DNA from 4 places in the Thauera sinica genome. Region 3 is predicted to be linked to each of the others. Evidence: predicted binding sites of a transcription regulator. Region 3 holds the regulator's gene; each other region holds the start of a gene.

Region 1 (5,657 bases), 1.7 Mb from region 3:
CGCTACGCCGATGGCGACGCCACCCGCACCGTCACCGTGACCCTCACCGACGAAGCGGGCGAAAGCGTCAGCGACAGCTTCGACGTAACCGTGGCCAACGTCGCGCCCACCGTGGCGCTGAGCGGCGCCGGCAGCGTCGATGAAGGCAGCGCCTACGTCCTGAGCTTCGGTGCGCTGGTCGATCCGGGCGCGGACACCGCCACCGCCTACACGCTGGACTGGGGCGACGGCACGGTGCAAAGCTTCACCGCCGCCGAGTTCGCCGCGCTCGGCGGCAACGCCAGCCACGTCTATGCCGACGACGGCAGCTACGGCATCACCCTCGGCGTCACCGACGAGGACGGCAGCTTCATCGCCGGCAGCAAGACCGTCGCCGTCGCCAACGTCGCGCCGGTGCTGGCCCTGTCCGGCGCCGACGACATCGACGAGGGCGGCAGCTACCTGCTCGCCATCGCCGCCACCGACCCGGCCGGCGCCGCCGATCCGCTGAGCTACACCATCGACTGGGGCGACGGCTCGGCCGTGCAGACGCTCACCGCGGCCGAACTGGCCGCGCTCGGCGGCAACGTCGCCCACGTCTTCGCCGACGACGAGGACGGCCCGGTCAATGCCACCGCGCGCAGCATCGTCGTCACCGTCAGCGATGGCGACGGCGGCAGCCACAGCCTGGCGAAGGCCGTCACCGTCCATAACGTCGCGCCCACCGTGGCGCTGGGCGGCGCCGGCAGCGTCGATGAAGGCAGCGCCTACGTGTTGAACTTCGGTGCGCTGGTCGACCCGGGCGCGGACACCGCCACCGCCTACACGCTGGACTGGGGTGACGGCACGGTGCAGAGCTTCACCGCCGCCGAGTTCGCCGCGCTCGGCGGCAACGCCAGCCACACCTATGCCGATGACGGCAATTACGGCATCACCCTCAGCGTCACCGACGAGGACGGCAGCTTCGTCGCCGGCAGCAAGTCGGTCACCGTCGCCAACGTCGCGCCGGTGCTGGCCCTGTCCGGCGCCGACGACATCGACGAGGGCGGCAGCTACCTGCTCGCCATCGCCGCCACCGACCCGGCCGGCGCCGCCGACCCGCTGAGCTACACCATCGACTGGGGCGACGGCTCGGCCGTGCAGACGCTCACCGCGGCTGAACTGGCCGCGCTCGGCGGCAACGTCGCCCACGTCTTCGCCGACGATGAGGACGGCCCGGTCAATGCCACCGCGCGCACGATCACCGTCACCGCCAGCGACGGCGATGGCGGGGTTGCGCAGCAGAGCCGCAGCGTCACCGTCCATAACGTCGCACCCACGCTGGCCCTGTCCGGCGCAGCCGGCCAGGTGCAGGGCACTGCCTACGCGCTGACGCTGGGCGCGGTCAGCGATCCGGGCCTCGACACCGTGACCGCCTACGTCGTCGATTGGGGCGACGGCACCGTCGGTGTCTTCGACAGCGCGGGCGAGGTCACCCACACCTACGCCGGCACCGGCGACTACACCATCTCGGTCAGCCTCGCCGACGAGGACGGCACCCATGCCGGCGTGGCCACGCGCACCGTCTCCATCACCGCGCCGACGGCGACGCTGTCCTTCGAGGCCGGCGCCGACGCCGCCATCGACGAAGGAGAAACCTTCACCCGCAGCATCGTCTTCAGCGACGGCGAGGACAACGGTGCGGCGGGCTGGAGCTACAGCATCGACTACGGCGACGGCACGGTCGTTACCGGCACCACCCCGGTCCGCAGCATCGAGCTGTCCCACCGCTACGCCGATGGCGACGCCACCCGCACCGTCACCGTGACCCTCACCGACGAAGCGGGCGAAAGCGTCAGCGACAGCTTCGACGTGACCGTGGCCAACGTCGCGCCCACCGTGGCGCTGAGCGGCGCCGGCAGCGTCGATGAAGGCAGCGCCTACGTCCTGAGCTTCGGTGCGCTGGTCGATCCGGGCGCGGACACCGCCACCGCCTACACGCTGGACTGGGGCGACGGCACGGTGCAAAGCTTCACCGCCGCCGAGTTCGCCGCGCTCGGCGGCAACGCCAGCCACGTCTATGCCGACGACGGCAGCTACGGCATCACCCTCGGCGTCACCGACGAGGACGGCAGCTTCATCGCCGGCAGCAAGACCGTCACCGTCGCCAACGTTGCGCCGGTGCTGGCCCTGTCCGGCGCCGACGATATCGACGAGGGCGGCAGCTACGTGCTCGCCATCGCCGCCACCGACCCGGCCGGCGCCGCCGATCCGCTCAGCTACACCATCGATTGGGGCGACGGCTCGGCCGTGCAGACGCTCACCGCGGCCGAACTGGCCGCGCTCGGCGGCAACGTCGCCCACGTCTTCGCCGACGACGAGGACGGCCCGGTCAACGCCACCGCGCGCAGCATCGTCGTCACCGTCAGCGATGGCGACGGCGGCAGCCACAGCCTGGCGAAGGCCGTCACCGTCCATAACGTCGCGCCCACCGTGGCGCTGGGCGGCGCCGGCAGCGTCGATGAAGGCAGCGCCTACGTGCTGAACTTCGGCGCGCTGGTCGATCCGGGCGCGGACACCGTCACCGCCTACACGCTGGACTGGGGCGATGGCACGGTGCAGAGCTTCACCGCCACCGAGTTCGCCGCGCTCGGCGGCAACGCCAGCCACACCTATGCCGATGACGGCAATTACGGCATCACCCTCAGCGTCACCGACGAGGACGGCAGCTTCGTCGCCGGCAGCAAGTCGGTCACCGTCGAAGGGAACGTGCTGCCGCCGGAGACGGTGCGCATCGGCGAGGCGCCGACGCGGGTCACCTCGGGCAATCCGAACGCGATCGCCGACGCCTGGCTGGGGGACAAGGTCTCCGCCATCGTCCACAAGGCCGATGCCACCGATGCGGGCGAGGCGTGGAGCGCGGTCAATTTCAGCGGAACGAACGCCACCACGCTCGCCGGCGTCGATCATTACTCCGGCGACCTGGGCGTCAGCGGCCAGTCCGCCGCCACCAGCAGCGTGCGGCAGGAAATCGACGGCCGCGAAGTGCTGCGCATCGAACTGGGACAGGCCGCGAGCAAGGTCACCGTCGATCTGTCGCGCTTCTACCTCAACGATGACGGCACGCTCCATGCCGAAAGCGGGCGTTTGCGCCTGCTCGACGCCAGCGGCAACGTGGTGGACGAAGCCACGTTCGTCGCCGATTCGACCACCGGCGGCAAGACCGTGAGCCTGGATTCCACGGCGGACTTCACCGCCGTCGAAATCAGCGCCGGGGCCTACGACGGGACGGACTTCGTGTTCGGCGCCTACGCCGGCGCGGGGGGCGGTTTCGCCACCGGCGTCTATGCCGACGGTGCCGGGCTCCATGGCAGCGACTTCCTGGTGAACTGGGTGGAGTTCGAGTTCCAGCCGGTGGGGACATTGCAGCCGAACCCGCTCGATCTTTGATGCAGCGGGGCGGGCGCGTCGGCGTATTTGACGGTCCCGCCCCGGCTGGAACACAAGCCATTGAAAGCAATTGATTTTATATCTGGCGCCGATCTTGCTTGAGCGTCAGGCAGAAACCCTTACCGGAGGTCGCATGTTGCCCACTACCCTGAAGAAACTGGGTGCCGCCGCAGTCCTGGTCGCAGCGCTGGCTGCGCCCGCATCCGCTGCCGTGCTGGTCCAGCAACGCCCCGCGGACGGCGGACCGGGCTTTCTCTCGGCCAACAGCGTGGGCTACCAGAACGGAGACACGTTCGTCCTGGGCGGCGACAGCGAACTGCAAGGCATCGCCTGGTGGGGGACGGAGGCCGGCCCGGACGGATTCGTGGTCCGTCTCTTCGATTCGCTGGCGGGGGGCGCCGCGCCGCTGGTCACCTACCTGGGCGCGGTGAATCGGGAACTGGCGGATCCGGCGATCCACGACGACGGCCAGAACCCCCTCTACCGCTACTGGATCGACGGCCTGTCGTTCTCCCTGGCGGGCGGGATCACCTACCTGCTGTCGGTCGGCAACGAAGACGCCGAGTGGTTCTGGCAGACGGGCCTTCCCGACGGCTCCAGCCACTGGCGCGGCGACGACGGCGACGACTGGACGGAGGACGCGTTCGACCTCGCCTTCGCGATCGACGGCCAGCGGACGTCCGTCAACCCGGTGCCCGAACCCGGCGTGCTCGCGCTTCTCGGCATCGCCGGCCTGGCCGCCGCACTGGCCGGACGCCGCCGCAAAGCGACGGCCTGAACCGCACCCTTCGTTCGACTTCCCGCGCCCGGGGCCGCAGTGCCGGCCCCGGAGCCGCCGAGGGCTTGCCATGCCGGGTGCCACTGCCAAGCTGGAGACGCCTTTCCGTCGCGCCACGGACGGCGCGAAGGCGGTACTGAAGCAGATCGCCTTCTTCAGCCTGTTCATCAACCTGCTGATGTTGACCTCGTCGATCTACATGCTGCAGGTCTACGACCGCGTGCTGGCCTCGCACAGCCAATCCACGCTGCTGTACCTGACGCTGTTCGCCGCCGGCTGCCTGGCGACGCTGGCGGCGCTGGAGGTCGTGCGCACGCGCATGCTGGTGCGCATGGGGGCGCGCTTCGACGCGCACTTGTCCGGCCAGGTGTTCGCCCGCACGCTGTCGGCCGGACGCAACGGCCAGGCGCTGCGCGACGTCGATACCCTGCGCGGCTTTCTCGCCAGCGCGCAGATCCTGCATCTGCTCGATGCGCCGTGGATACCGGTCTATCTCGGGCTGGTGTACGTCCTCCACCCCATGCTCGGCCACGTCGCCCTGCTGGGCGCCGTCGTGCTGTTCGCGCTCGGGCTGTGGAACGAACGCGCCACGCGCGCGCCGCTGGCCGAAGCCGGTGAGGAACTGGCGGCCAGCACCCGCTTCGCCGAGATCAGCGCCCGCAACGCCGAAGCGGTCAGGGCGATGGGCATGCTGCCGGGCCTGACCGCGATCTGGCGCAGGCGCCACGAACTCGGCCTCGGCCTGCAGGGCAGGGCGAGCGACCGTGCCGGGGACATCTCGGCCATCGCCAAGGCGATGCGCTTCCTGCTGCAGATCGCCATCCTCGGCGTCGGCGCCTGGCTGGTGATCGAGGAACAGACCACGGCCGGCGTGATGATCGCGGCCTCCATCGTCATGGGCCGCGGGCTGGCGCCGGTCGAGGCCGGCATCGGCGGCTGGCGGGGTTTCGTGCAGGCCCGCCAGGCGCATGCCCGCCTGCTCAAGGAATTCGGCGGCAGCGCCGAACCCGCGCCGGCGATGCCGCTGCCCGCGCCGGCCGGCCGGGTGACGTTCGAGAACGTCGCCGGTGCCCCGCCCGAGCATCGCAAGCCCACCATCCAGGACCTGAATTTCACGCTCGAAGCCGGCACCTGCCTCGGCATCACCGGCCCCAGCGCCGCCGGCAAATCCACGCTGGCGCGGCTGGCGGTGGGCGTGTGGCGGCCGCTTTCCGGCATCGTGCGCCTGGACGGGGCGAACGTCGCCGACTGGGCGCGCGAACACGTCGGCCCCCATATCGGCTACCTGCCGCAGGACATCGAGCTTTTTCCCGGCACGGTCGCCGAGAACATCGCCCGTTTCGGCGAGGCCGATCCGCACAAGGTGGTCGAGGCCGCGCAACTGGCCGGCGCCCATCAGGTCATCCTCGAACTGCCGCGCGGCTACGACACGCACATCGGCCCGGGCGGCATCAACCTGTCCGGCGGGCAG
Region 2 (5,657 bases), 2.3 Mb from region 3:
CTGGCACAGCATGGGCAGCGTCTTGTTGTAGAAGCGGTTGCCCTTGGCGGCCTGCTCGCGCCAGAACTCCATGCGCGGACGGTAGTACTTGTCGTAGCTTTCCGGGTACTTCGACGACAGCCAGTCCATCTCGTCGTCGTCCGGCATCCAGGTGTGGAAGTCGGCCGCGGCGGCGTAGTTGTAGAAGGTGCTCCATGCCTGGTGCGACAGGTGGTCCTTCTCAAGGGCGATCTGCTCCGCGCACTGCGGCATCTTGATGCCGTAGCGGGCCAGGTCCTTGAACAGCGCGCCGCCGTTCTCCTCGAAGTACACCTCCCAGGCTTCCTTCCAGCTCATCGTGCGCTTGGGCAGCATGTAGTCCATCATCATCGCCACCAGGGTCAGCACGCGATAGCCGCGCCAGGTCCACTTGTCGATCCAGCGCTGGACGATGGGCACGTTGTCCGGGTCCTGCTCCAGGATGAACTTGATCACTTCCAGGCCCAGCGTCATGTGGCGGGCCTCGTCGGACTGCGCCGAGAAACCGAAGGTCATCGTGCCCATGTCGCCGTTGTAGGCCGCGCCCGAGACGAAGGGCACGAACAGCAGGTTGGTCAGCACGTACTCGAACGAGAAGCCGATCGCCACCATGAACTCGAACGGGCCGGCGGTGACGGCATCGTCGAAGAAGGACTTCGGCACCGACAGGTACCACACGCGGTCGTGCATGTGATGGAAGTCGTGCAGGCCGTTGTAGTACTTGTTGTAGTTCGACACCGCGTGCACCTGGGTCTGCGCGTGACGCATCTCGTCCAGCGACTGCATCAGGCAGGCCACGCGCGGGCCGGGGCCGGGGAACTGGCGGCCGGCATGGGCAAAGCCGCGGTGCGCCATGTATTCCAGCGGGCTCACGCCGGTGAGGAAGAGCTTCACCGTGTTGATGTAGCGCGCGTCGGTGACGTTGAGGTGGCCGTTGTTCTGGTTGTAGGCGTCGATGACCGCGTACAGCTTGCGCTCCTTCTCGGCCTGGTACTTCCAGTAGGCATCCATCGTCAGGCGGAACGGGTCTTCCCACTTGTCCCAGTCGTGGATCTTGATGCCCTCGTAGGCGACGTAGGGATAGATGTCCTCCATCTTCTGGTACGACGGCGCCCAGTCCAGGCCGCGCGTCATGACCGCATAGCGTTCCTTCAGGCCGAGTTTCTTCTTGGCGACTTGCATGTCCATGTGTTGGGTCTCCTCTTGGGTCAAGCCTTCCAGAAAAGGCGGATTTCGTCGTCGGTCTGGTCCAGGTTGCCCGACATCGTGATCAGGTTCACCTGCAGCGACTGCAGGTCGTACTCGCTGCCGGTGATCTCCTCGATCGTCTCGCGGCGGACCACCAGTTCGCGTTCGGCGTTGATCTTCACCATGGCGGGCTGCTCATCCACCACCGCCGTCGGGTTGTCCTGCAGGATCGCCTCGATGATCGGGCGGGTTTCTTCGTTCGTTTGCAGCGCGATGAATACGGTCGACATCCGGATATCTCCTCAGAGGGCCACGCCGGCCTTGGTCATGCGGGCATTGAACTGCTGGACGACGTCGGCCATGACCTCGTCGGTGCGCTCGCCCAGGGCGATGCGCGCCACCGGCAGCAGGGCCGCGGCGGCACGGTCGCGCCACCCGGTGATCCACCTGGCCGCCAGTGCCTTGTTCTCGGCCGACTCCGCCGCCGCCGTCTTCACCGTGGCATCGACCCACTTCTTCGTCTCGGCGAACCAGTCGGTCATGAACTGGGTGAGCATCGCCACCGCCGTGCCGCCCTGCGACGAAAGCACGTCGTCGATGATGGTTTCATACACCAGCGGATACAGCAGGCCGTCGAGCACCACGTTCTGGACGAAATACAGCTCCATCGGATCCTTGATCACGAAGCTGTCCTCGACGTAGCGGCGCAGCCCCTGCCAGGCGTCGTCTTCCAGCCACGCCTTCTTGGCCTCGTCCAGCACGTCGATGTCGCCCAGCAGCAGGCCGACGCGGGTGATGTACTGCGCGATGCCGAGCTGGTCCATCGCCTGGTAGATGCAGGGCTGGGTGATGCCGGCGCCGTAGGCATAGGCACAGACGGCCGCGTTGTTCATGTTGGAACCCCAGGCCACGTGGCGCAGCGGCACCAGCAGCTTGAGCACGGTGTCGCGCACCGCTTCCGGCAGCGTCGCGGCCAGGCCACGGTTCTCGACGAAGTCGAAGTTGGCCTCGGCGGTGTCCTGCTGCTTGGCGCGCGCCATGGTGTAGGCGCCGTAGTAGAACTGGCGCGGGTCCTTGAACGCGTACCAGTCGGCCATCTTCAGCGCGGTGCGCGCCGGATCGAAGATCTCGTACTCCGGGTCCCAGGTCGGCCGGTAGTGGAAGTTGTCGGTCGCCTGCATGTCCAGCGTCCCTTCCTGGTAGCGGGACGCCGGCTTGTCGCCGCCGATGCGGCGGGCGATGTGGTCGAAGGTGTGCCGCAGGGGCTTGATGGACACCGTGCGCAAATCGATTTGCATGAATTCTCCTCCTGTTGATTGACCGGCGACTCAACGGAATCGCTGATGGGTTGCCTGATGCAGGTTCCAGTCCCACTCGGAACCCTCGGACTCGGCCGACGCCTCGCGCGGCCCGAGGTGAATCACCTCGTTGGCTTTGCAGAACGCTTCGTACGCCTCCTCGGGCAGCAGCATTTCCGCGTAAAGCTCGGGTTCGCCGATGGCGAACTCGAACTCGACGAACCCGTCGGCACGGCGCTCGATCAGGCGCACGTACTTCCGGGACAGGTCTACCGTGGGTTTGTCTTTCTCCATCTGCGGGCTCCGTCTGTTTTGGTGCAGTGGCGCTAGCCACGCAGACCTATGAATCAAGGTCCGTGCCAGATTTTTCAAGTTCTTGATTCAAATCAAAAACAGCGGCTCCAACGGGATTCGGTTGAAATTTCCATCTTTTCTTGAATGATCAAATGATCAAACCGGCCCCATCACTTGATCAAATGATCGAATCAATTTTTTGCATCGCAACAAAGCCGGCCTTTCACGCCCCTGGCCGGGCAGCAGACCGGACCGATTGGCCACGGAGCAAATTTCGAGATTAATATTCGCTGTCGAGAGATCTTCCGCGCCGGCACAGGACTTCCCCCACGCAGGGTCGCCCGGCCGCGTGTTATAAGAACCGGATGATCGGGAGGCCGGCCTGCGCCGTCCGGCGCAAGACAAGGCACGAAAAACCCGCGTTCGACGGGATGAGGAGGAGACAGGCTTGAGCAGCATCCGGTACCCGGAAGATTCCGATCTCAGGCGCTTGCTGCGCTTTTCCAGCGAAGACAGCCTGATCTGGCTGGGCGAGCACCGGATGGTGCTGCTGCATGCCGGCGCCCTGGCGGAACTGCGCAAGGAGCTGATCGAGTCGGTCGGCACCGAACAGGCCCGCCGCATCCTCACCCGCATGGGTTTCGCCTCCGGCATGCGCGACGCGGAACTGGCGCGCAAGGTGCGGGGTGCCGGCGACCTGGTCGACGCCTTCGTCGTCGGGCCGCAGTTGCACATGCTCGAAGGTTCGGTCCAGGTCGAGCCGGTGCGCCTGGAAGTGGACATCGACGGCAGGCAGTTCTACGGTGAATTCATCTGGCGCCATTCGTGGGAGGTCGAGGCGCACGTCCAGACCTTCGGCGAGGTGGACCATCCGGTCTGCTGGATGCAGATCGGCTACGCATCCGGCTACACCACGGCCTTCATGGGCAGCTTCATCCTCTTCAAGGAAGTCGAATGCGCCGCCACCGGCGCGGCGCACTGCCGCATCGTCGGCCGGCCGGTGGACGAATGGCCGGACGCCGATTCGCTGCGGACCTATTTCGAGGCCGACTCCATCGTCGGCCGCCTGCTCGAACTGCGCGAAGAAATGGAAGCGATGCGCCGCAGCATCGCCTGTCGCAACAAGGTCCCCAACCTCATCGGCAACTCGGCCACCTTCCTGCACGCCTACGACCTCGCCGTGAAGGCCGCACCCACCAGCGTCACCGTCCTGCTGCTGGGCGAGACCGGCGTGGGCAAGGAACGCTTCGCGCGCGCCCTGCACGACCTCAGCCCGCGCCACGACGGCCCCTTCGTCGCGGTGAACTGCGCCGCCCTGCCCGACGAACTGATCGAATCCGAACTCTTCGGCGTCGAGCGCGGCGCCTTCACCGGCGCCCACGCCTCCCGCGCCGGAAAGTTCGAGCGCGCCGACGGCGGCACCCTCTTCCTCGACGAACTCGGCGAACTCCCGCTGTCGGCGCAGGCCAAGCTGCTGCGGGTGCTGCAGGAAGGCGAGATCGAACGCCTCGGCGACGAGCGTTCGCGCAAGGTCAACGTCCGCCTCGTGGCGGCCACCAATGTGAACCTGCAGGAAGCGGTCGCCGACGGCCGTTTCCGCCGCGACCTGTTCTACCGGCTCAACGTCTACCCGATCACGATCCCGCCGCTGCGCGAGCGCATTGCCGACATCCCGCCGCTGGTGGATGCGATGGTCACCCGTTTCTGTACCCTGCACGACAAGCGCGTGGCCGGCATCACCGACAAGGCCATGCGCGCGCTCAAGGCACACGTATGGTCCGGCAACGTGCGGGAGCTGGAAAACGTGATCGAGCGCGGCGTCATCCTCGCGCCGCACAACGGCTGGATCGAAGCCGAGCACCTCTTCGTCGGCGCCATCCCGCGGGAAGACACCGCCCACTCGTCGGTGAGCAAGGAAGGGCGGCTCGAGAGCAGGCCCGCTCACGGCGCACCTGCCTCCCTCGACCTGCCGGACGCGGTGCTGGATTCGGGCATCGCCCTGGATGCGCTCGAATGCGAACTGCTGCACCGCGCGGTGGAACGCGCCAAGGGCAATCTCTCCGCTGCCGCCCGCCTGCTCGGCATCACCCGCCCGCAGTTGAACTACCGCCTGAAGAAGAACACCTGAGCCGGTTGCCGGTTCAGCGCGCCTTGCGCACCGCCACGGAGTAATCGCCCACGCCGCTCGCCCGGTTCCAGTGGCGCACCTGCACGAAGTACCCGCCTTCGACCAAGTCGGCGGCGATGCGCGCGTTCGCCGCAATGCCGGAATCGTCATCCTCGGCGACGAGCGCCGTCTGCGAATCGGGGCCGAACAGCTTCATATAGGCCACCCGCTCCCGAAGTGCCAGATCGCAAGCCGCATCACAACTGCATCACGTACTCCGGCCGGACCGGCAGCCCCAGGCGGCGAAGATCGCTCTCGAACTCCAGGTGGAAGATGATGTGCCTGTCCATCATCTTCGCCTCGCGGCACAGGCTTTCCAGGTTGGCCCGAAGGCTCTCGAGCCGCCAGCGCTGCGGGCGCGAGAAAAGCGCGCAAACGGCGTCGTTCCAGCGCCAGGCACGCGGAAACTCGTCATCGATGCCCTCCGGCTCGACCAGCCGCATACGGCTGAACGCCTCCGCCACGTCCCACTGGGACAAGTAGCGCAACAGCCGGGAAGCATCGCAGATGATCAGCGTGAAAGGGTAGCGCATGGCGCAAGACACGAAGCCCGCCGCGAAAACCCGGCCGCCCCGCTTCATGACAAACACGAGCGCAAGTGTGACAGAAAAATATCGTCGCCGAGACTGCGGGTGCCCCGATCCGGGCACGGCATGCCCGCCGCCTCGAATCCGCACTACCACGTCCTGCGG
Region 3 (5,657 bases):
CGCTTGGCGTATTCCTTGGCGCCGGCCACCGCGAGCGCGCCGGCCGGCTCGAGGATGGAGCGGGTGTCCTCGAACACGTCCTTGATCGCGGCACAGATCGCGTCGTTGTCGACCACGACCATCTCGTCCACGTACTGCTGGCACAGGCGAAAGGTCTCGGCGCCGACCTCCTTCACCGCCGCGCCGTCGGCGAAGATGCCGACCTGCTCGAGCGCGATGCGCCTGCCCGCCGCCAGCGAGCGCGTCATCGCGTCGGCGTCGACGGCCTCGACGCCGATGATCCTGGTTTCCGGCCGCAGCCGCTTGATGTAGGCCGCCACCCCAGCGATCAGCCCGCCGCCGCCGACGGCGCAGAACACGGCGTGGATCGGCTGCGGATGCGCGCGCAGGATCTCCATGCCGATGGTGCCCTGGCCGGCGATGACGTCCGGGTCGTCGAAGGGGTGGACGAAGGTCAGCTTCTCGGCCTTCTCGAGTTCCAGCGCATGGGCGTAGGCGTCCGAATACGATTCGCCGGCGAGCACGACCTCGCCGCCGCGCGAGGCCACCGCGTCGATCTTGATCTGCGGCGTCGTGCTCGGCATCACGATCACCGCGCGCACGCCCAGCCTTTGCGCCGACAGTGCCACGCCCTGCGCATGGTTGCCGGCGGACGCGCAGATCACGCCGCGCCTGAGCGCCTGCGGCGACAGCTTGACCATCTTGTTGTACGCGCCGCGGAGCTTGAAGCTGAACACCGGCTGCATGTCTTCCCGCTTCAAGTGGACGCGGTTGTGGATGCGCGCGGAGAGGTTCGCTGCGAGGTCGAGGGGGGTCTCCTCGGCCACGTCATACACCTGGGCGTTGAGGATGCGTTCCAGGTAGTCCGGTGTGGCGGTCATGGCGGCTGATGCTCTGCGGTAAAGGGATCGAGCGTATCAGCCGCCGTGCCGCGGCGGCAAGGCCGTGGTCAGTCGCCCGCGTCGCCGTCGCCGTGGTCGCCGCCCTGCCCGAGCGCGCGCGTCTGGCGTTCGATGAAATCCTGCGTGGAATCGATGCCCCGCAATTGCAGGATGGCGGAGCGGACGGCGGTCTCGAGCAGCACCGCGAGGTTGCGCCCGGCCGCCACCGGCAGCACCACCCGCTGTACCCGGACGCCGAGGATGGCCTGGCTTTCGTGCTGCATCGGCAGGCGCAAAGGGTCGTTGGTGCCGGGCTGGCGTCGCTCGAGATGGGTGATCAGGCGCAGGCGCATCTTGCGCCGGCACGCGGTTTCGCCGAACACGGTGCGGATGTTGACGATCCCCAGGCCGCGGACCTCGATGAAGTCCTGCAGCATCTCCGGGCAGCGCCCCTCGAGGACGGTCGGTCCGATGCGCGAGAATTCCACCACGTCGTCGGCCACCAGACCGTGGCCGCGGGAGATCAGTTCGAGCGCCAGTTCGGACTTGCCCGCCCCCGAGTCGCCGGTGATCAGCACGCCGACGCCGAGCACGTCCATGAAGACGCCGTGCAGCGAGATGCGCTCGGCGAGCCTGCGCGACAGGAACAGCCTCAGGTGGTCGATGACGCTGGCCGAAGGCTGCGGCGTGGTGAGCAGGGGCACGTCGTGCGAGCGGCAGGCGGCGAGCACGGAAGGCGGCGGCTCGCAGCCATCGGCGACGATGATCGCCGGCGGCCGCGCCGAGAGGATCTCATTGAGGTGGTGGGCGACCTTGTCGTCGGGCTGGCGCTGCGCCCAGGCCAGTTCGGCGGTGCCGAGGATCTGCAGGCGCGTCGGATGGATCAGGTTCAGGTGGCCGACGAGGTCGGCGCCCCAGATGGCCTCGTCACCGACCGAGAGCTGGGCATCAAGGCTGCCGCTGACGCGGCTGAGCTGGAGGCGTTCTCGCTGTGCCTCAAACAGTTGCGCTACGCTGATCTGCCGCATCGGGGCCCCAGTTTGCGAACAGCGCGTGCAGGGCCGCCGTATCCGCCGCATTCAGCAACGACTCGCGGAAACCGCGGTCGCTGAACATCTGCGCCAGTTCGGACAGCAGTTGCAGATGCGTTTCGTTGGCCTGCTCCGGCACCAGCAGCACGAAGATCAGGTTGACCGGGCGTCCGTCCGGCGCATCGAACTGGACGGGCGCGGCAAGCCGCAGGAAAGCGCCGGCGGCTTCCTTCAGCCCCTTGATGCGGCCATGCGGGATGGCGACGCCCTGGCCGAGCCCGGTGGAGCCCAGCCGTTCGCGGGCGAACAGGCTGTCGAACACCGTGCTGCGGGCGATGCCCTGATTGTTCTCGAACAGCAGTCCCGCCTGCTCGAAAACGCGCTTCTTGCTGCTCGCGTCGAGATCGGCGACCACATTGGACAGCGGCAGTAGTCGGGAAATGAGGCTCATGTCGGGGGCGTGTGCCGTTTCGCGGAAACGGGGCGCGGCTGTGCGGGATGGTGGCTCGGGGTGAGGGTGGCGCGTGCGGAAAACGCGCCGATTATACGCTCACCCCGGAAGGAGGGCGGAAACCCGCCGCCTCAGGCTTCGGGGCTCTGATGCTTGAGCGCGTCGTGGTTGTGGTCGCTCTGCTTCTGCTTGTACTTCTGGACCTGGCGGTCGAGCTTGTCGGCCATCGAATCGATCGCCGCGTACATGTCGTTGTCGTCGCTCTCGACGAAGATGTCCTTGCCGCGCACGTGCACGGTGACTTCCGCTTTCTGCTTCAGCTTCTCGACCGACAGAATGACGCTCACGCTGGTGACGTTGTCGAAGTGGCGGACGACGCGGTCCAGCTTGGTGGACACGTATTCGCGGATGGCCGGAGTGACTTCGACGTGACGTCCGGTGATGTTCAGATTCATGGCAACTCCTCTTGTTATCAAAGCGTTTTGCGCAGACTGACCGGCGGGATATTGAGGGATTCGCGATACTTGGCGATCGTCCGCCGTGCGACCACGATACCCTGCTGGCCCAATAGATCGGCAATCCTGGCGTCCGACAAGGGTTTTTTCCTGTCCTCGGCCTCCACCAACTGGCGAATCAGCGCGCGAATCGCAGTGGAGGATGCCGCACCGCCGGTGTCGGTGGAGACGTGACTGCCGAAGAAATACTTGAGTTCGAACACACCGCGCGGCGTCGCCATGTACTTCTGCGTCGTCACGCGCGAAACGGTGGATTCGTGCAGCTCGAGCTGGTCCGCGATCTCCCGGAGGGTGAGTGGCCGCATTGCCACGTCCCCATGATCGAAGAACTGCCGCTGCTGGTCAACGATCGCCTGTGACACGCGCAGGATGGTGTCGAAGCGCTGCTGGACGTTCTTGATCAGCCAGCGCGCCTCCTGCAACTGGCCCGTCAGTCCGCCGCCCTGGCCGCGGTGCTGCTGCAGGATGCTGGCGTAGAGCTGGTTGATGCGCAGGCGCGGCATCGCCTCCGGGTTGAGCGACACCGTCCAGCGGTTGCGCACCTTGCGCACCACCACGTCGGGCAGCACGTAGCGCGTTTCCTCGGCGGAGTGCTGCGAGCCGGGGTGGGGGTCGAGCCGGCCGATCAGCGCCTGGGCGGCGCGCAGGGCGTCGTCGTCGCAGCCGGTGAGCCGCTTGAGCTTGGCGAAGTTGCGCTCGGCGAGCAGTTCGAGGTGCCTGTCGACGATCTCCAGCGCGAGGTTGCGGTCGGGCGAGGGCGGCTGGGCGCGCAACTGCAGCGACAGGCATTCCTGCGGCGTGCGCGCGCCGATGCCGGCCGGTTCCAGGTTCTGCACGTGGCGCAGGGCGATCGTGAGTTCGTCGAGATCGATCTCGAGTTCGGCCGGCAGCAGCTCCAGCAGATCCTCCAGCGTCTGGTGCAGGTAGCCGTCGTCGTCGAGCGCCTCGATGATGAAGCGCACGAGCGCGCGGTCGCGGTCGCTGAGCGGCGACAGCGCCACCTGCAGGTCGAGGTGGTCGCGCAGCGAGATGCCGGCGGCCTGGAATTCCTGGTAATCGACGTCGTCGTCGTCGCGGTTGGACGGGCTGCCGTTGCCGACGCTGGACCAGTCCATGCCTTCGTCGAGGCCGGCGGCGGACTCGCCCTCGCTGCGCGTGTCGCCGCCTTCGCGGCTGTCGGATGCCTCGTTGCCGCGGTCGGTTGCCGCCGTGGTGCTGCCGGGGGCCGGCGGAGGCGGTGCGAACTCGCTGCCGTCGCCTTCCTCGCGCTCCAGCATGGGGTTCTCGAGCAGGAAGCGCTCGATCTCCTGGTTGAGCTCGAGCGTGGACAACTGCAGCAGCTTGATCGACTGCTGCAACTGCGGCGTGAGCGTCAGGTGCTGGGAAAGCTTGAGCTGGAGACTGGGTTTCATGGACGAGCAGGGTTCAGAGGCGGAAATGCTCGCCGAGATAGACCTGGCGAACCTGTTCGTTGGCGATGATCTCGGCCGGCCGGCCGCTGGCGAGCACGCGTCCCTCGCTGATGATGTAGGCGCGATCGCAGATGCCGAGGGTCTCGCGCACGTTGTGGTCGGTGATGAGTACGCCGATGCCGCGCTCCTTGAGGAAGCGGATGATCTTCTGGATGTCGAGCACCGCGATCGGGTCCACGCCGGCGAAGGGCTCGTCGAGCAGGATCAGGCGCGGGTTGGTCGCCAGCGCGCGCGCGATCTCGCAGCGCCGGCGTTCCCCGCCCGACAGCGACACCGCGGTGTTGTCGCGCAGGTGGGCGATGCCCAGTTCCTCGAGCAGTTCGTCGAGCCGCGTTTCGATCTGCTCGCGTGCCAGCCCCTGCAGTTCCAGCACCGCGCGGATGTTCTCCGCCACGGTGAGCTTGCGGAACACGCTCATCTCCTGCGGCAGGTAGGACAGGCCGAGGCGGGCGCGGGCGTGGATCGGGCGATGGGTCAGCGCGCTGTCGTCGAGCAGGATCTCGCCGCCGTCGGCGCGCACCAGGCCCACGATCATGTAGAAGCAGGTGGTCTTGCCGGCGCCGTTGGGGCCGAGCAGGCCGACGACTTCGCCGGCGTCGACGTCGAAGCCGACGTCGTGCACGACGGTGCGCGCCTTGTAGCGCTTTTGCAGGCCGGTGACCTTAAGCAGACTCATCGGGTTGCTCTTTCAGCAGCTTGCGGATCACCTCCGCCGCGAAGCCGCGGGTTTGCAGGAAGCGCGCCTGGCGAGCCCATTCGCGCGCATCGGCCGGCGCCGTGCCGAACTTCGTGCGCCATACGGCACGGGCGCGTTCGAGTTCCGATTCTACGCACTCGGCGGCAAGCGCCGCGTCGACCAGTTCGCGCTCCACGCCACGCCGCGCCAGTTCGTTGCGCAGGCGCGCCGTGCCGAAGCGGCCCGCCTTGCCGCGCACCCAGGCTTCGGCGAAGCGCCGGTCGGACTGCAGGCCAAGCTCGCCCATGCGTGCGACCACCTCGGCGACTTCCTCGGCGCTGCCGTGGCCGGCCAGCTTGCGCGCCAGTTCGGCGCGCGAGTGGTCGCGCTGCGCAAGGTAGCGCAGCGCGCGCTCGCGCAGGGTGGTTTCGCTCATGCCGGGCCCCGCGGGCGGCGGGCTCAGGTGGAGGCAGTCGCGGCCACGGCCGCGACCGGCTGCATCTCGGGCAGGCCGACCGCGACGCGCACCTTGTTCTCGATCTCGCGCGCCAGCGCCGGGTTGGCGCGCAGGAACTCGCGCGAGTTGTCCTTGCCCTGGCCGATCTTGTCGCCGTTGTAGGCATACCAGGCG
Region 4 (5,657 bases), 190 kb from region 3:
GAACAGCCGCGGCGGCTCGTTGTCGATCTGGCCGCACAGGATGAACGAGGCGTTGAAGTCGACGCCGAACTCCTTGAGCGCCGCCGCATCGCGCTGGTAGACCCGGCGCACCGTGTCGCCCACCATGCGCGCGCATTCGAACATCGTCGCCGCGCTCCACACGCTTTCGTGGTCCTGCACGTTGGCATGCTCGCGCAGCAGGTTGACCACCGCCTGCGTGATCGCCAGGTTGCCGGCGCTCATCAGCACCACGACGCGGTCGCCGGGGCGCTCGAAGACGATCATCTTGCGGAAGGTGTTGATGTGGTCCACACCGGCGTTGGTGCGGGAGTCGGACAGGCAGACCAGGCCCTCGTCCAGGCACATGGCGACGCAGTAAGTCATGGGTCAATCGCAATGGGTTGATCGGCGCATGGCCGGCTTGCCGCGCGCCATGCATGGCTGCGGATTGTGGCACGGCGGCGGGTACCGCGCCGCGCCCGTCATTTCAATATGCGCCGAGCCGCCTCAAGCATACTGACGCCCCTTCGGGGCAGCGAACGAAGTGAGCCTGGGGCCGTTTCACTTCAGGCGATCGCCACCGGCACCAGGAAGTCGTTGCTGATGCGGTCGCCGAGCTTGTTGATGCAGGCGAGGAACTTCTCCAGCGACTCGTGCAGGCCGACGGCGAAGATGTCGTCCATGCTGCCGTAGTGCAGGCTGGCATGCAGCGCGCCAGCCTTGCGGATCGTCTCGCACGAGCGCGCGTTGGCGACCTGGCCGAGGATGTCGACGACCTCGTCCAGGCAGGCGTGCAGCGAGCGCGGCATGGCGTCGTTGAGCATCAGCAGCTCGGCCACCTTGTGCGGCGTGATGACGTCGCGGTACACCTGCCGGTAGGTCTCGAACGCGGAAACCGAGCGCAGCAGCGAGCCCCACTGGTAGTAGTCGGTGGCACCCTGCGCGTCCTCGCCGGCGGGCATCAGGGCGTGGTACTTCACGTCGAGCAGGCGCGCGGTGTTGTCGGCGCGCTCGAGGAAGGTGCCCAGGCGCGCGAACTGGAAGGCGTCGTCGTGGAACATCGTCCCCACGGTGACGCCGCGCAGGAGGTGCGAGCGGAACTTCACCCATTCGAAGAAGGCGCCGAGATCCATCTCGTGCAGGCGCTCGGGCGTGAGGTCTCGGATCTCCAGCCAGGTGGCGTTGGTGGTCTCCCACATCTCGCCGGTGAGCTTGCCGCGCACCGCGTGCGCGTTCTCGCGCGCGGCGCGCAGGCAGTTCCACACGCTGGACAGGTTGTCGCGGTCCAGCAGCACGAACTCGATCACGTCGCGCGGGCTCAGCGGCCGGCCGGTGCGCGCGTAGGCGGCGGACAATTCGCTGATGTCGAGGATGGCGCGCCAGTTGCCGTGGTCGTCGCCGCCGGCGTGCGGCAGCATCGACATGCGGTAGGAGACGTCGATCATGCGCACGGTGTTCTCGGCGCGCTCGGTGTAGCGGGCCATCCAGTAGAGATGGTCGGCGGTGCGGCTCAGCATGGTCCTTTCCTCCGGTTCATCGATGGGATCGGGCGGGGATCTAGGCGCACGGCCTCAATCGACCACCCAGGTGTCCTTGGTGCCGCCCCCCTGCGACGAATTGACGACGAGCGAGCCTTCCTTCAGCGCCACCCGCGTCAGGCCGCCGGGCACCATGCGGATCTCCTTGCCGCCCGACAGCACGAAGGGACGCAGGTCGATGTGGCGCGGCGCGATGCCGGCCTCGACGAAGGTCGGGCAGGTCGACAGCGACAGCGTGGGCTGGGCGATGTATTTCTCCGGCGCGAGGAGGATGCGCCGGCGGAAATCCTCGATCTCGGCCCGGGTCGACGCCGGGCCGACCAGCATGCCGTAGCCGCCGGCGCCATGGACTTCCTTCACCACCAGTTCGGGCAGGTGGTCCAGCACGTAGGCGAGGTCGTCCTTCTCGCGCAGCATCCAGGTCGGCACGTTGTTGAGGACGGGCTCCTCGCCCAGGTAGAAGCGCACCATCTCCGGCACGTAGGGGTAGATCGACTTGTCGTCCGCCACGCCGGTGCCCACCGCGTTGGCCAGCGTCACGTGGCCGGCGCGGTAGGCGCGCATCAGGCCGGGCACGCCGAGCATGGAATCCGGACGGAAGGCGAGCGGATCGAGGAAGTCGTCGTCGATGCGGCGGTAGATCACGTCCACCCGCCGCGGCCCCTGGGTGGTGCGCATGTACAGCACGTCGTCCTGCACGAACATGTCCTGCCCTTCGACCAGTTCCACGCCCATCTGCTGGGCGAGGAAGCTGTGCTCGAAGTAGGCGCTGTTGTAGGCGCCCGGCGTCAGTACCACGACCGTGGGATCGATCACGCCGGCCGGCGCCACCGCGCGCAGCGTTTCCAGCAGCAGGTCGGGGTAGTGGTCGACCGGCTGCACGTGGTAGCGCGAGAAAAGGTCCGGAAAGAGCCGCATCATCATCTTGCGGTTCTCCAGCAGGTAGGACACGCCCGAGGGCACGCGCAGGTTGTCCTCGAGCACGAAGAACTCGCCGCGGCCGTCGGCGCCGGCGGCGCGCACCAGGTCGATGCCCGAGATCATCGAATACAGCCCGCCGGGCACGTCCACCCCCTTCATCTCGGGGCGGAACTGCGCGTTGTTGATGATCTGGTCGGCCGGGATGCGCCCGGCGCGCAGGATCTCCTGGCCGTGGTAGATGTCGGCGAGAAAGGCGTTGAGCGCGCGCACGCGCTGCGCCAGGCCGCGTTCGAGTTCGCGCCACTCGCGGCCCGGGATGATGCGCGGCAGCAGGTCGAACGGGATCAGCCGCTCCTTGCCGCCCTCGGCGCCATACACGTTGAAGGTGATGCCGACGCGATGGAAGGCGATGTCGGCCTCACTGCGCTTGCGGTCGATCAGCGCGCGCGGCACGTCGTCCAGCCACTCTGCATAGGATGTGTAGTGCGGACGCACGCTGCCGTCGGCGGTGTGCATCTCGTCGTAGGGCGCAGCCCCGGTGTTGGACGCTTCGGACATTTAGGAACTCCCCTTTCCGTGCATGTATGAGCAGAAAGCGTGCCAATGCCGTTCCTGCCCGGAATCCGGGTTTTGCGCCGGCGCACCGGGCTGGTGCGCACCATCTCGGTCATCCATGCCTCATTGCGGTGCATGTCCGCCGTCTCCGGCTTCGTCCGCGACCGGCATCACCGTGACCGCCACCTCCACGCTGTGGCCGCCGCCGCCCAGGATCACGCCGCGCAGCGGACAGACGTCGCCGTAGTCGCGCCCCCAGGCCAGCGTGATGTGGCCGGTGCCGGGCCGGACGTCGTTGGTCGGGTCCACTTCCACCCAGCCCAGGCCGGGGCACCACGCCGCCACCCAGGCGTGCGACGCATCGGCCCCGGCCAGCCGCGGCTGGCCGGGCGGCGGCTCGGTGAGCAGATAGCCCGACACGTAGCGCGCCGCCAGCCCGAGCGCGCGCAGGCAGGCGATCATCAGGTGCGAGAAGTCCTGGCACACGCCGCGGCGCCGGGCGAAGACCTCGGCCACCGGCGTGGCCACGCTGGTGGCAGACGGATCGAAGCTGAAATCGGCGTGCATGCGCGCCGACAGCGCCAGCAGCGCCTCGACCAGCGGGCGTCCGGGGGTGAAGCACTGAAGCGCGTAGTCGGCATAGCGCGCGGATTCGTCGCTGAACGGAACGAAGGCCGACGCGAAGCGGTACTGCCCGGCATCGCGCGCGTCGGCCTGCAGCGGCGCATGGCCCGACAGCCCGTCGCGCAGATGGTCGCGCGCCGCCTCCCACGGCGGCCCGGCCGCGGCCTGCGGCGGCGTCTCCGGCTCCACCAGCACGCGGGTGCGCGCATGCACCGCCAGCGTGTCGTGCGGCGCGTACAGGCCGAAGCCGGTGACCGGGTTGCCGAAGAAGTCGATGCGCTCGATGCGCCGCGTCGCGTCCGGCACGATGTCGAGGCTGTGCGACAGGCAGCGCTGGCCGGCGCACTCGCGCGGACGCAGGTGGGCGATCTGCTGCGACAGCAGCACGGCGCCGTCGTAGCGGTAGATGGTGTCGTGGTCGATGTCGTAGAGCGGCATGCCTTGGCCCTGTTCGCTCAAAGCGAGGCGGTCGCCTGGCTGCGGGCGTCGAGGTGGGTGAAGTAGCGCTGCGACAGGGCGTCCGCCAGCCGGTTGCCGCAGGCCCAGATGTCCCCCAGCACCGCGCGCAGCGGTTCGCACTGGCGCGCGGCCGGCACCTCGCCCGGCCCGGGCACCACCCAGGCGCACGACGACAGCGAGGCCAGCGCCTCGCGCTGCTGCCGCAGCGGCCGGGCGAAATCCTCGCCGTCGCGCAGCGCCGCCACGTGCTCGATCAGCGATTCGATCTGGTAGCGCAGGGCGCGCGGGTTGTCGCCGTCGAGCATCACCAGTTCGGCCACCGGCTGCGGTGCCAGCCCCCGCGCATGGCGGCTGCGGTAGCGCAATTCGGCATCGGTGACGGCAAGCAGCGCCTGCAGCCCGCCCGGCGCGGCGGCCGGCAGCAGCGCCGACAGCGCCGCGGCGAGGAACTGCAGGCGCTCGATGCGCCGTCCGATGGAGAGGAAACGCCAGCCCGCGTCGCGCGGCATGCTCTCCATGACGAAGCCCGACAGCGTGACGAGCGACAGCAGCGCCTCGTCCAGGCGGTCGAGGGCATCGCCCAGGCCGGCGGGGCCGCCCGGCGCGACGGTGAACTCGGACAGCCGGTTGTAGATGCGCCAACTGTCGGGCGACAGGCGGTCGCGCACCTGGCCGGCCAGGCGCAGCACCTGGCGCAGGTTGGCCGCCACCCCGCCGCCGCAGGCGGGATCGAACAGCGACCGTGCCAATCCCGCCGCCGGCGGCAGCGGGGCGTCCCGCCCGCGCCCGGACTCCGTGCCGGGCACCGCGACGCCGGCCTCGCCGCCGGCCGCCTCCGCGAGCGCGATGCCGGTGCGGCGGCACAGCCCGAGCAGGGCCGCCAGCGTCGGATCGCCGTCGCGGGCGGAGGCCGCCGCTCCGGCTTCGGGCGGCGGCGTGCCGGCCCCCTCGCGCGGCGGTGCGCCGGGGCCGCCCAGGCCGCTCAGCCGCGCCAGCGTCTCGCGCCCCAGCCGCGCCGCGGCATCGGCGCGCTCGCTGTAACGGCCCAGCCAGAAGAAGTTCTCCGCCACGCGGCTCGACAGGCTCAGTTGCCGCGGCCGCCGCTCCGGCGGCGCGATCTGGCCGGGCATGATGCGCGCCGCGGGCCGCTGCGGCGCCGGCGGGCTGAGCACCCAGGCATCCTTGCTGCCGCCGCCGTACTGCATCGACACGATGCGCATGTCGGCCCCGAAGGCGACGCGGGTGAGGCCGCCGGGCAGCGCGCGAAAGCCGTCCGGGCCGGCGGCGACGAACACGCGCAGGCCGATGTTGCGCGCCACCAGTCCGCCGGGCGCATCGTCGGCCGCCAGCACCGGCGCCTGGGAGATGTTGACCATCTCCTGCGCGACGAAATCGAACGGCCGCGCGGCGATGCGCGCCGCCACCGCCTCCAGCGCCTCCGCCGGCAGGTCGCGGCAGAACACCGGCCCCTCGCCCGCTGCGGGATAGGCCGGCTTCACCACCAGTTCGCGCAGATGCTTCAGCGCATAGTCGCAGGCGGCGGGCTCGCCGCACCACCAG

Evidence for each region. Region 3 encodes sigma-54, which starts transcription at its own class of promoters, with help from an activator protein. Its sites were predicted from a motif close to TGGCACGCTTNCTGCTNA; they were not measured.
Region 1: a site for sigma-54 is predicted at 3,492-3,509, ahead of CCZ27_RS09350 (PEP-CTERM sorting domain-containing protein). Genes of this name have one in related genera too.
Region 2: a site for sigma-54 is predicted at 2,849-2,866, ahead of CCZ27_RS04530 (phenol hydroxylase subunit). Genes of this name have one in related genera too.
Region 4: a site for sigma-54 is predicted at 3,045-3,062, ahead of CCZ27_RS17685 (circularly permuted type 2 ATP-grasp protein). Genes of this name have one in related genera too.

What each region holds. Positions count from the first base shown of each region.
Region 1 is NZ_CP023439.1:2,155,758-2,161,414, reverse strand. Features, by position in the region: gene CCZ27_RS09355 (PKD domain-containing protein) at 1-3,408, shown strand, start outside; gene CCZ27_RS09350 (PEP-CTERM sorting domain-containing protein) at 3,542-4,186, shown strand; gene CCZ27_RS09345 (type I secretion system permease/ATPase) at 4,257-5,657, shown strand, end outside.
Region 2 is NZ_CP023439.1:1,039,771-1,045,427, reverse strand. Features, by position in the region: gene CCZ27_RS04545 (aromatic/alkene/methane monooxygenase hydroxylase/oxygenase subunit alpha) at 1-1,206, opposite strand, end outside; gene CCZ27_RS04540 (MmoB/DmpM family protein) at 1,227-1,496, opposite strand; gene CCZ27_RS04535 (aromatic/alkene monooxygenase hydroxylase subunit beta) at 1,509-2,504, opposite strand; gene CCZ27_RS04530 (phenol hydroxylase subunit) at 2,535-2,798, opposite strand; gene CCZ27_RS04525 (sigma-54-dependent Fis family transcriptional regulator) at 3,247-4,926, shown strand; gene CCZ27_RS04520 (hypothetical protein) at 4,940-5,122, opposite strand; gene CCZ27_RS04515 (hypothetical protein) at 5,163-5,657, opposite strand, start outside.
Region 3 is NZ_CP023439.1:3,857,005-3,862,661, reverse strand. Features, by position in the region: gene ilvA (threonine ammonia-lyase, biosynthetic) at 1-881, opposite strand, end outside; gene hprK (HPr(Ser) kinase/phosphatase) at 950-1,909, opposite strand; gene ptsN (PTS IIA-like nitrogen regulatory protein PtsN) at 1,878-2,363, opposite strand; gene hpf (ribosome hibernation-promoting factor, HPF/YfiA family) at 2,495-2,818, opposite strand; gene CCZ27_RS16845 (RNA polymerase factor sigma-54) at 2,836-4,290, opposite strand; gene lptB (LPS export ABC transporter ATP-binding protein) at 4,304-5,026, opposite strand; gene recX (recombination regulator RecX) at 5,013-5,462, opposite strand; gene recA (recombinase RecA) at 5,486-5,657, opposite strand, start outside.
Region 4 is NZ_CP023439.1:4,044,485-4,050,141, forward strand. Features, by position in the region: gene CCZ27_RS17675 (proteasome-type protease) at 1-384, opposite strand, end outside; gene CCZ27_RS17680 (alpha-E domain-containing protein) at 567-1,517, opposite strand; gene CCZ27_RS17685 (circularly permuted type 2 ATP-grasp protein) at 1,572-3,017, opposite strand; gene CCZ27_RS17690 (transglutaminase family protein) at 3,138-4,076, opposite strand; gene CCZ27_RS17695 (circularly permuted type 2 ATP-grasp protein) at 4,094-5,657, opposite strand, start outside.